DNA from 3 places in the Clostridium sp. LIBA-8841 genome. Region 3 is predicted to be linked to each of the others. Evidence: predicted binding sites of a transcription regulator. Region 3 holds the regulator's gene; each other region holds the start of a gene.
What was found. The regulator LexA, encoded in region 3, represses DNA repair genes until DNA is damaged. The targets are predictions, from matches to a motif close to CNAACANNTGTTNG.
Positions count from the first base shown of each region.

Region 1: a site for LexA is predicted at 1,472-1,485, ahead of dinB (DNA polymerase IV). Genes of this name have one in related genera too.
Region 2: a site for LexA is predicted at 2,910-2,923, ahead of uvrA (excinuclease ABC subunit UvrA). Genes of this name have one in related genera too.

Region 1 is NZ_CM173488.1:2,583,499-2,587,799, reverse strand. It holds gene AC2A4K_RS11155 (DUF3785 family protein) at 112-516, shown strand; gene AC2A4K_RS11150 (peptidylprolyl isomerase) at 706-1,338, shown strand; gene dinB (DNA polymerase IV) at 1,498-2,577, shown strand; gene AC2A4K_RS11140 (calcium/sodium antiporter) at 2,710-3,705, shown strand; gene AC2A4K_RS11135 (GNAT family N-acetyltransferase) at 3,768-4,208, shown strand; gene AC2A4K_RS11130 (TVP38/TMEM64 family protein) at 4,234-4,301, shown strand, end outside.
Region 2 is NZ_CM173488.1:498,136-502,436, reverse strand. It holds gene uvrA (excinuclease ABC subunit UvrA) at 1-2,752, opposite strand, end outside; gene AC2A4K_RS02145 (hypothetical protein) at 3,198-3,605, shown strand; gene AC2A4K_RS02140 (cyclic nucleotide-binding domain-containing protein) at 3,799-4,301, shown strand, end outside.
Region 3 is NZ_CM173488.1:1,969,226-1,973,526, reverse strand. It holds gene AC2A4K_RS08680 (tyrosine recombinase XerC) at 1-849, shown strand, start outside; gene AC2A4K_RS08675 (hypothetical protein) at 955-1,344, opposite strand; gene lexA (transcriptional repressor LexA) at 1,585-2,196, shown strand; gene AC2A4K_RS08665 (V-type ATP synthase subunit I domain-containing protein) at 2,237-3,142, opposite strand; gene AC2A4K_RS08660 (methionine gamma-lyase family protein) at 3,297-4,301, opposite strand, start outside.

The DNA.
Region 1 (4,301 bases), 610 kb from region 3:
AATTATCTTACAAAAATAAAAAAAAATGGTTTGACATATTATATTTAAAGTTATTAAATAAATTTATGGGCAATAATATAATTAAAAATACATATAGGAAAGGATGATAATATGTTTAGTTTTACTTTTGATGAAAAAGAATATAATTTATCAGAGGATAAGTTAATTTATTTCTTTAATGAAGATGTAGATGATTTTGATATAGATAAACTTTTTGAAATTCTAAATAACAGTGAGAAAGTTAGTTTTGGAAAGGCTTATTATGATGGACCTTGTGAAGAATGTAAATTTGGATTAGATGAAAAAATAAAGAGCTTTCCTTTTTTAGAATTTAATATGTTTATCTACACTAAAAATGGAAAGTTTGTAATAAGTAATATAGAAAAATCTTATGAAGGACTTACATATAACAAGTTATTAAGAGCCAAGAAAGTTGATAAAAGCTATTTGCTTAATATAAATGTTTGTAAAAACTGTGGGAATTTCGCTGTTGAAGTTGAAGAACTTGATGTATAGTAATTAATATAATTGGTATGTATTTTTAAGTTGTAAAAAAGAGAACTTAAGAATACATACCAATTTTTTGTTTTGGAAAATTTAATTATATAGAAACAAATTGATAGCTTATTTGACATAAAATAAAAAGCTTTAGATGGTATAATTTAATGCATATGACTAATAAAAATGAGAAAGGGGAATGAATAAATGAGTTTATTAAAAAAAGTCAGCAAGATAGTTGTAGGAGTTACAATGTCATCTTTATTGTTGATTGGATGTGGAGGAGAAGGAAAAAAGTCACAGGAGCCTATATCGGAAGATAAGTTACCAGTTGCAACTATAGAGGTTAAGAACTTTGGAACCATAGAGGCTGAACTATATCCTAATAAAGCACCTAACACTGTAAATAACTTCATAAGTTTAGCAAACAGTGGGTTTTATGATGGATTAACAATTCATAGAATAGTTAAGGGATTTGTTCTTCAAGGAGGAGATCCAAATGGAACAGGAACAGGAGGACCAGGATATTCAATAAAGGGAGAATTTTCATCTAATGGAGTAGAAAATGATACAAAGCATGATGAAGGGGTTCTTTCTATGGCAAGATCTCAAAATCCAGACAGTGCAGGAAGTCAATTTTTTATTGTTACTGAAGAGGCTCCTCATTTAGATGGTCAATATGCTGCTTTTGGAAAGGTTACTAAAGGATTAGATGTTGTACATGAAATAGAGAAGGTATCAGTAGGACCAAATGATAAACCTGTTGAGGATGTTGTTATAGAGTCAATTAAAGTAGATACAAAGGGAATAGAGTACAAAGAGCCGGAAAAGGTTAAATAATTACCTTGTGTTTTATGTGAATATTGATTTTTAGCGATATCTTTAAATCTATCTAAAAATCAAAAATAAGTTAATAATTAAAATGGTTTTTTAGTATATTGGAATTTATAGAATCTTAGTGTAAAATTATGTGTGAACATATGTTTGCATGGAGGCTTTATGAAGGAAGATAGAAAGATAATTCATATAGATATGGATGCTTTTTATGCATCTATTGAACAAAGAGATAATCCTACATTTAAAGGGAAACCATTAATCGTAGGAGGAGATCCAAATAGAAGAGGTGTAGTTGCAACTTGTTCCTATGAAGCTAGAAAATATGGGATACATTCAGCTATGCCCTCTTTAACTGCATATAAGTTATGCCCTAAAGCTATTTTTATAAGACCTAGAATGGATGTTTATAAGAAAGTTTCTAGGAAAGTTATGAATATTTTACATGAGTATTCAGAGCTTGTTGAACCTTTATCCTTTGATGAGGCTTTTATAGATGTTACAAAAAGTAAAAAATGTAAGGGTTCAGCAACATTAATAGCTCTTGAAATAAAAGAAAGAATATTTAAAGAAATAGGGCTTACAGCTTCAGCAGGAGTTTCTTTTAATAAGTTTTTAGCTAAGATGGCATCAGATTATAAAAAGCCTAATGGTATAACGGTTATAACTAAAGATAAAGCAGATGAGTTTATAAGGAATTTACCTATAGGAAAATTTTTTGGAGTTGGAAGAGTTACTAAAAATAAATTGAATAATATAGGTGTTTTTAAGGGAGAGGACTTACTAAAATTTTCAGAGGAAGAGTTAATTGAAATATTTAGTGAACGAGGAAAGATACTATATGAGTTTGCAAGAGGAATAGACAATAGGTCTGTAAATCCATATAGAATTAGAAAATCTATTGGTAAAGAAATTACTTTAAGAGAAGACCTTGAGGATGAAGAGGAAATGATACAAATTTTAGAAGGAATAGCAGAGCGAGTTCAAGATAATTTAAGTCTATTAAATAAAAAAGGAAAGACAGTAACCTTGAAAATTAAATTTAGTGACTTTAAACATATAACTAGAAGTATTACCTTAGAACATTTCATAAAGAAAAAAGATGAAATAATGGGTCTTATTAAAGAGCTTATGAGTTTAGTGGATTTTAAAAATAAGAAGGTAAGGTTATTAGGAATAACAATATCCTCTTTAGAAGAAAATATTCTAATGGAAGAAAGCGAACAGTTAAGTTTTGATGTTTAGACAGTTTATTAACTATATGAAAACAAACCTTAATAATATGGAAATTATTAAAATAAATAGTATAATAATCTTTATAATTTATATTAATAATATCTATATTTGAGGATATTAATTTAGAATGGAGAGGAATTAATGAACTATATACTTTTAATAATCGGATTTGTTTTACTTATTAAAGGTGCAGACCTTTTCGTTGATGGAGCTTCTGGTATAGCTAAGAAGTTAGGGGTTCCAGCCGTTATTATTGGACTTACTATTGTATCCTTAGGAACCAGTGCACCAGAGCTTGCAGTGAGTATATCAGCTGCATTAAAAGGTAGCAATGATATTACTATGGGAAATGTTTTAGGTTCAAATATATTCAATCTTTTAGCTGCTTTAGGATGTACTGCAATCGTAGCTCCTTTAGCAATAAAAAAATGTGTAATTAAAAATGATTTTATCGTAAATATAATAGCAACATTTATTTTATACATATTTGCTTTTACTGGATTAATTGGAAGTAAAGAGATTTTATCAAGAACAGATGGTGCTATATTGGTTCTAATGTGTATAACATATATAGGATATTTAGTTTACACTGTTAAAAGATGCAATGATAGAAATAATGAGGCAGCAGTTACTGCAGAAATAGAAGAGTTTGAAGAGGAAAATATAAAATCATCTAATAGTACTGGAAAGAATGTTCTTCTATCAATAATAGGAGTCATTGGTATAGTGTTAGGTGGAAAAGTGGTTGTTGATTCAGCTACTGCTATTGCTTTAGGATTAGGGTTAAGTGAAAAATTAGTTGGATTAACTATTGTAGCCATAGGAACTTCTCTTCCAGAACTTGTGACTTCTTTAGTTGCAGCTAAAAAAGGAGAAAATGATATAGCTCTTGGTAATATACTAGGATCTAATACATTCAATATATTATTAATACTAGGAGTATCATCTTTAATAAGTCCTATATCTATAGCAGCAAGTTTATCAGTAGATTTAATGTTTCTTATAGGTATAACATTATTTATAGGAGCTTTAATTTTCTTAAATAAGAAAAAAGAAAAAATACTAACTAGATATGAAGGATTATTGCTTGTAGCCCTTTATGTTAGTTATACTGTATATATAATAATGAGAAATTAATTTTAATAACTGTCTTTATATAAGACAGTTATTTTTATACAAATTTTAAGGAGGAATAGAAAATGAATTTTTATTTTAGGGATATAAATAAAGAAAATTGGAAAGAAGCTGTGGATTTAAGGGTTAAGGATGAACAAAGTGATTTTATAGAAAGCAATGCATTATCAATTGCAGAATCAAAATATGTTGAGAATTGGATTGTTAAAGGAATATACTTAGAAGAAGAATTAATAGGGTTTACTATGTATGGATATTTTGATGATGACAAAAGGGTTTGGTTAGATAGGTTTATGATAGATTATAAATTTCAGGGAAAAGGCTATGGAAAGAAAGGTCTATTAAAGCTAATAGAACATATTGCAAATGAATTTAAAGTTAAAAAAATATATCTTAGTATTTTTGAAAATAACAAGGGAGCCTTAAGACTTTATGAAAAGATAGGTTTTAAATTTACAGGAGAATTAGACTATGGGGGAGAAAAGGTAATGGAATTAAACTTATAGGGAGTAATCAAAGGAGGAGAAGAAAATAGATAGTTTAATAAATATTTTTAGTAATTATAGTGGAATAGCTATATTTATAAGTTTATTTATAAG
Region 2 (4,301 bases), 1.5 Mb from region 3:
CTGTAGCTACAATCATTCCACCTTTATCTCCACCTTCTGGTCCTAAATCAACAATATAATCTGCACATTTAATCATATCTAAATTATGCTCTATTACAATAACTGTATTTCCTCCATCAACTAATCTTTGAAGTATTTTAACAAGTCTGTTTACATCATGTATGTGCAGTCCTGTTGTAGGCTCATCTAAAATATATAATGTTTTTCCTGTACTTCTCTTAGATAGTTCATAAGCTAACTTAATTCTTTGTGCTTCTCCACCTGATAGCTGAGTTGAAGGTTGACCTAGTCTTATATAACCTAATCCAACATCCATTAAGGTTTGAAGTTTATTCTTTATTCTTGGAATATTTTCAAAGAATTCTAAAGCTTCTTCAACAGTCATATTTAGTACATCAGCTATATTCTTTCCTTTATATTTAACTTCTAAAGTCTCTCTATTATATCTCTTTCCTTTACAAACCTCACAAGGAACATAAACATCAGATAAAAATTGCATTTCTATCTTTATTATTCCATCTCCACTACAAGCTTCACATCTTCCACCTTTTACATTGAAAGAAAATCTTCCTGGTTTATATCCTCTCATTTTAGCTTCTTGAGTTTGTGAGAAAAGTTCTCTTATTATATCAAAAGTTCCAGTATATGTTGCTGGGTTACTCCTTGGAGTTCTTCCTATAGGACTTTGATCTATATCAATAATCTTATCAATATTTTCGTATCCTGTTATTTCCTTAAACTTACCTGGTAAATCCTTAGCTCTATTTACTATTTTATTTAATCCTTTATAAAGAATTTCATTAACTAAGGTACTCTTTCCTGATCCTGAAACTCCTGTAACCATAGTTAAAGTTCCTAGTGGGAATTTAGCATTAACGTTTTTAAGGTTATTTTCCTTTGCACCTTTAACTGTTATAAAGTTTCCATTTCCTTTTCTTCTTTCCTCTGGAAGTTCAACTTTCTTAGCTCCAGTTAAATATTGACCAGTTAAAGAATTTTCATTTTCTATGATTTCATCTAATGTTCCTGCAGCAACTATCTGTCCACCATGTTCTCCGGCTCTTGGTCCTATATCAACTATATAGTCTGCTTCTCTCATAGTATCTTCATCATGTTCAACTACTATAAGAGTGTTTCCAACATCTCTAAGTTGTTTTAAAGTAGCTATAAGTCTATCATTATCTCTTTGATGAAGTCCTATTGAAGGTTCATCTAGGATGTATAGAACCCCCATAAGCTGAGAACCTATTTGAGTCGCAAGTCTTATTCTCTGAGCTTCTCCACCAGATAATGTCCCTGCAGTTCTAGCTAAGTCTAAGTAATCTAACCCAACATTTATTAAGAAACTTAATCTAGCTTGAATCTCTTTTATAATTTGGCTACTTATTATCTTGTCTTTCTCTGAAAACTCTACTGAGTTTATAAAGTCTAACTCTTCTCTTATTGCCATGCTTGTAAACTCAAATATATTTTTTCCACCTACTGTAACGGCAAGAGCCTCAGGCTTAAGTCTTGCCCCCTTACACTTAGGACATGGATTATCACTCATATACTTTTCTATTTCAGCTTTCATGGCATCTGATCCAGTTTCCATATATCTTCTTCTTAAATTATTTATCTCCCCTTCAAAGGAATGATTATAAACAGCTTCTACATTTTCTTTTCTGTATGTAACCTTTAGTTTTTCTGAATCTCCATACATTAAGACTTCCCTAACCTTATTAGGTAAATCTTTGTAAGGAGTATCTAAATCAAATTTATACTTTTCCATTAAAGCTTTTAGAACACAAAAAGTCCAAGAATCTTCTTTCATTCTTGAATCTCCCCAAGTAGAAATAGCTCCACCTCTTATGCTTAAATCCTTATTAGGAACAACTAAATCCTCATCAATCTCCATTAAAGTTCCTAATCCATCACATCTCTCACATTTTCCAAAAGGTGAGTTAAATGAGAACATTCTTGGTGCAAGTTCATCTATACTTATACCACAATCAGCACAGGCAAAATGTTCACTATAAAGTCTATCTTCTTCACCAATTACATTAACTAATACTAAGCCTTCAGCCATTTTAAGAGAAGTTTCTATAGAATCTGTTAATCTTCCTTCAATTCCGTCCTTAACAATTATTCTGTCAACAACAGCTTCTATATTATGTTTTATATTCTTCTCAAGTTTTACTTCATCCTCTGTTAAGTCATAAATTTCTCCGTCTATTCTAGCTCTAACAAAACCTTGTTTCTTTATATTCTCAAGAACCTTTTCATGAGTTCCTTTTCTTCCTCTTATTATTGGAGCTAAAATCATTGTCTTACTTCTCTCTGGTAACTCCATAATTTGATCCACTATTTGATCCACAGATTGTTGAGTTATTTCTTTTCCGCACTTAGGACAATGAGGAACTCCAACCCTAGCATATAATAATCTTAAGTAATCATATATTTCTGTTACTGTACCTACTGTAGATCTTGGATTCCTAGAAGTTGTCTTCTGATCAATTGATATTGCAGGTGAAAGTCCTTCTATTGATTCAACATCTGGCTTATCCATTTGTCCTAAGAATTGTCTTGCATAAGCTGATAAAGACTCTACGTATCTTCTTTGTCCCTCTGCATAGATTGTATCGAAAGCTAAAGAACTTTTACCTGAACCTGAAAGCCCAGTAAAAACAATAAGCTTATCTCTAGGAATTTCTAAATTTACATTTTTTAAATTATGTACTTTTGCTCCTTTTACTATTATCTTATCCTTCATAAAAATCTCCTTAATAAATATATAAACTTTAGTAAGTTTCTAATCTCACTAATAACCCCTGTTTTTTAGTTAATATCATTCCATATATAATTTGTTGTATATTAAATTTATTTAAGTCATTTCATTATATTATTACCAGATTGGTCTCTTCTAAAACCAAACATAAGTTCGCATATTAATATTTTAATTCTCTCTCTTTTAGATGTCAAACTCTTTTTAATAATAATTATTATCTTTTTAATATTTTCTAAATTTTCAGATAATTCAGAATAATACTAGATTTTTTTCATATTATTATACTAATCAAATATTTAAAAAGCCATCTCATTTAGGCATTAGTAGATACTTTCAATTTTATTTTAATAAAGTACTTCTCCAAAATAAAACCTATTAATGCCTAAATCAATATAAAACTTGATTTATATAAATTTATGGGAGGACTATTATGAAAGGATTCGGTAAATGTATGGTTAAAGTTCTTACAATAGATGATAACTTGGTAAATTGTAATATTATAAAATCTAATATACCTTTTAACATAAATGAAAAATTAATTGAACTTTATATAGATTGGGATTATAAAAAAGAACCTCTTTATGATTACATGAATACTCAGTGTGATACTTATCCTTTTATTACTCCTTATGTTGAAAACTACTTTAAAGATATAATTGAACTACTCAAAAACAATGAAATTAAAACACCTAAAAATATTTGCTGTGATTTATTAGAGGATTATTCTTCTTCAATAAGTTGTAAAAATATCAATGATATAAATAATTGGCATAATCCATTTTACTCATATAACTTCACTGAAGAAGATAATTTATTTTTTGAACTAAGTAGTATTTAAAACATAAAGAGTGATCAGTAAACATATATACTGATCACTCTTTTATATAGAATTTAAAGTATTAAGGCAATTTTACAGTGAATTTAGAAAACATTTTAATTATGTTTATTAAACAAATTTATTTTATCATGTATACTATATGTATAGTTATGACATATGTCTTATAACATTTGTTTTCATGGGAGGTAAGCCATTGATAGTAGTAAAAAATGAAGATAAATTGCTTGAATTAATAAATAAATACGAACTTAACTCCATATTTTCACAGGAAGTTATGCCTTTTTTAGAACTGCATATGTTTAAAAAAAATGAGCATATATGCTTTATGGATGAAGAACTTAAGTACTTTTACTTTTTTGTTGATGGTAAGGCCAAGGTCTATAAAACCCTACCCAATGGAAAATCTTTACTTCTGAAATTCTATGAGCCTATACAGCTAATAGGTGATTTAGAAGTAATATCAAAAATCAAAGCAAATTGTAGTGTTAAATCATTGAAATCAAGTCTTTGCATAGGTATTCCTATAAACAAAGTAAATTCATTATCTCTTAAAGATCCTAACTTTCTTATGTACATAACTAAAAGTCTTTCTAACAAACTTGCTAGTCAATCATTAACAAGTTCAATAACTATTGTTTATCCATTAGAAAACAAACTTGCTAATTATCTCCTAAGTGTAAACCATCGAAATATTGT
Region 3 (4,301 bases):
AAAGTATATAAAGGTTTAGAAAATAATATTGAATTAGAAAAAATCGAAGAAGTTGAAATTTCTGAGTTAAGTGATAATTTTATAAAAGACATAACCTTATCTGATATATATGCATTTTTGGCTTTTTTAGAAAAGGTAAGAAATAATAGCGCTTATGCAAGAGCAAGAAAGGTTGCTACATTAAAGTCTTTCTTTAAGTTTTTAAATTCAAAAATAAAAATAATAGATGAAAATCCAACTGTAGAACTAGAATCACCTAAAATAAATAAAAGACACCCAGTTTATTTGACTTTAGATCAAAGTATAACTGTATTGAATTCGATGGATCAAACAAATAAAAACTATCATAGAGATTACTGCATACTTACTTTATTTTTGAACTGCGGAATGAGATTATCTGAGCTTTGTAACATACAAATAGAAAAAATAAAAGGAGATACCTTAACTATCATAGGTAAAGGTAACAAAGAAAGAACTGTATATTTAAATGAGGCTTCGATTTCTGCTATAGATAGTTATTTAAAAAACAGAAATGATTCAAAAGCTACGGAAGAAGCTAAAAAATATCTATTTTTATCTAGTAAATATAGACCTATAAATAAAAGAAGTGTTGAAATGTTAGTTAAAAAACATATAGAAAATGCAGGGTTTAAAGATCAAAAATATACCCCTCATAAACTTAGACACACAGCTGCTACGCTAATGTATAAGTATGGAAATGTAGATATAAGAAGCTTGCAGAATATCTTAGGGCACGAAAATATTTCTACCACTCAAATTTATACCCATGTAGATGATGAAACTCTAAGAAAAGCTGTTAACACTAACCCTTTAGCTAATATTAAATAGTTTAATTTGGTTAGATTTTATATCTAAAAATCTGAAATTATAAAGAAAATACGGGTATAGAACATATGTTCTATATCCGTATTTTTAGCACTTTTATCTATAAAACTACTCTTTTATTTTTAGTTTTCTAACGCCTGGGAATATTTCTTCTGTCATTTCTTCCATTGTTAAATCATCATTTAAATCTATGTCTTCAAGATATTCTATATGATCAAAAGCATCTTCGTATTCATCTTGCTTCGCTAAATACTCTTCCCAAGTTTCTGTTGTAAGTTCTTCTTCAACATTATCATCTATTTCTTCTTGCTCTTCTTCAGAAAGTTTCTTAAGAGCTTCTTCTATTTTTTTATTTTCCTCAACTTCTTTTGCTATATCAGCTATTTTTATAGCTTTTGTATCTACTCCTTGCATCTCTAAACAATCACCGCAATTGTCGCAAATTTTTCCGTTATATACATCACAATAATCATCGTTGTTAAATTCTTTTTTATCCATAAAGTCACCTCTTATTTTCAAAATCCATCTTTCCATTATAACAAATAAGTTAATTTTTATCAAATAAGACTCTTTTTATCCTTAAAAGTATATCTACTCTCTTTCTTTTTTATAGAAAATAGAAGTTAAATTTTCTCTTTTAAAAATCCTTTTATAATTTTATAGATATGAGAACATAAGTTTGCTATGTTGCTATTCATATGGTATAATATTACCAAAGAATCGTGAGGTGCAATTACTATGATAGTTAAGGAAAGTTCAGATAAACAAACTCAAATATATAATTTTTTAGTTGAATTTACAAAGTCAAAGGGGTATCCACCTTCAGTTAGGGAGATATGTCAAGCTGTTAGCTTGAAATCAACTTCAACTGTTCATGGACATTTAAAAAGATTGGAAAAAAAAGGATTAATATATAGGGATCCAACTAAACCGAGAGCTTTAGAAATAGTGGAATTATCTACTGAAGAAAAAGAGCTTATAGACATTCCTATTATAGGAAAAGTTACTGCTGGTATGCCTATTTTAGCTACAGAAAATATAGAAGATATGTTTCAAATTCCTATAAACTACGTTAAGCATAATAATGAATTATTTATTTTAAAAGTTACTGGAGACAGTATGATAGAATGTGGAATATTAGATGGTGATTTGGCAATAATAGAGCAAAAAAACATAGCTTCAAATGGTGATATAGTTGTGGCTTTAATAGAAAATGAAGCAACCATAAAAAGATTCTTTAAAGAAAATGGATTTATAAGGCTTCAACCAGAAAACAAAAATTATGAACCTATAATAGTTCCAGACTGTTCTGTTTTAGGTAAATTAGTAGGAATATATAGAGCGTATTAATAAAAAAAGAAAGCATCATTTGGTGCTTTCTTTTTTTATTTTAGGAGTTTAATTTGTTTTCTAAAACTTCTTTTTCGTGTTTTAAAGTTCTTATATCTAATTCTAAGCTCTTCTTTTCTAAATCTAACTTATTATCAAATGCCTCTCTAAGCTTCTTAGACTCTTTTTCCAACATTTTAGAGTATTTATCCTCTAATAGCTCTAATTCTTTCTTGTGGTCCTTTCTCATGGCTTCTATAAGCTTTCTATAAGATTCCATCTCTTCCTTATAAGAATTTTCTTTTTCTACATAGAAATCTATTCTTTCTTTAAAAGAGTTTTTTTCTAATTCTAAAGCTTTTATATGAGATTTTTGTTCTTTTATAGAATCTCTTTCCTCTTCTAACCTTCTTTTTAACTCTTCATTTTCCTCTTTTAAAGATTCTAAAGGTTTTAGAGATGCTATTTCTTCCTTGTTTTTTTCTATTAAATCATAGTTTCTAGATACTAATTGAGATAAAGTACTCTTATCCTTTTCTAATGCTTTAATAGTTTCTTTAAGTTCTTCAACTTCCTTTGTTTTAGCTCTAAGTTCTTCTTTTAAAGTCTTATCTCTTTCTATAAACTCTTCTTCTCTTTTTTGTAGTCTCTCTATGGTTACATCTTTTATGGAAAGTTTCTTTACAAACTCCTCTTCTGCTCTTTTCCCTGCATCCTCACTCATTTGAAGAGATGTTAAGAATAATTGATTTATCTTATTTAAATAATCTTGGAAAGATTCTATTTCTAATTTTCTTTCTATTAATGTTGATTTAGAATTCTCTAATTCGTATAAAGATATTAAAGCATCTAGACATTGTCCTTGGTTACCAAATTCATCAGATGCTATTTTTTTAAATTTATCGAAAGTTTCTTCAGTGACTCTGAAGCTTTTTACCTTTAATTCTTTGTTTCTACTCTCTTCCAAAACTATGTCCACCTTTCTCCTTGTAATACGTAATGTAATTGTATATTTGTAATACGTAATAATAACGCTGTATTAATTATACAATATTAAAGTAATTTATTCCATAAAAAAACACCTTAAGTTATAAAAACTTAAAGTGTTTAGAGTTAAAATCTTATTTAAAAATGTTGTTTAAAGCTATTAAGACACCGATTTTAGCGTGATCAAAAGTTAATCCACCTTGTAAATAAGCTATATAAGGCTCTCTTATAGGTGCATCTGCTGAAAGCTCTATAGAAGAACCTTGAATAAAGGCACCAGCTGCCATAATAACTTCATCTGCATATCCTGGCATAGCCCATGGTTCACATTCAACGAAAGAATCTATTGGTGATGCATATTGAACACCCTTACAGAATTTTATAAGCTTTTCTTTATCATTGAATTTTATAGCTTGAATTATATCACTTCTCTTATCTGTATATTTAGGAAGCACCTCAAAACCTGCAAGTTCCATTATTCTAGAACAGAATATAGCACCCTTTAAAGCTTCTATAGCAACATGAGGAGCTAAGAATAATCCTTGATAGAAGTCTTTCATTACTCCAAAAGTACATCCACACTCTGCTCCTATACCTGGTACAGTTAGTCTATAAGATGCTTGCTCTACATATTTTTCTTTTCCTACTATGTATCCACCAGTTGGAGCTATTCCTCCACCTATGTTTTTAATTAATGATCCTGCAATTAAATCAGCACCAACATCTGTAGGTTCTATTATATCTATGAACTCTCCATAACAGTTATCAACAAATACTATTAAATCTTCTCTTAATTCTTTTATCGCTTTTATAGCTTCTCCTAATTCTGTAACTTGGAAAGCATTTCTCCAACCATAACCAGTTGATCTTTGCATATGTATTAACTTTATTGAGTCATCTTCTTTAATCATCTCTAAAGCTTTTTCTATATCAATTTTTCCGTCAATAAGATCTACTTGCTTATAATTAACACCATATTCTTTTAATGATCCTATGTTTTCTTCTCCACTTATACCAATTACACTATGTAAAGTATCATATGGACTACCAGTAACAGCTAATATAGTATCTCCAGGTCTTAAGTTACCAAATAAAGCTGTTCCTAAAGCATGAGTTCCATTAACAAAGTGTGGTCTAAC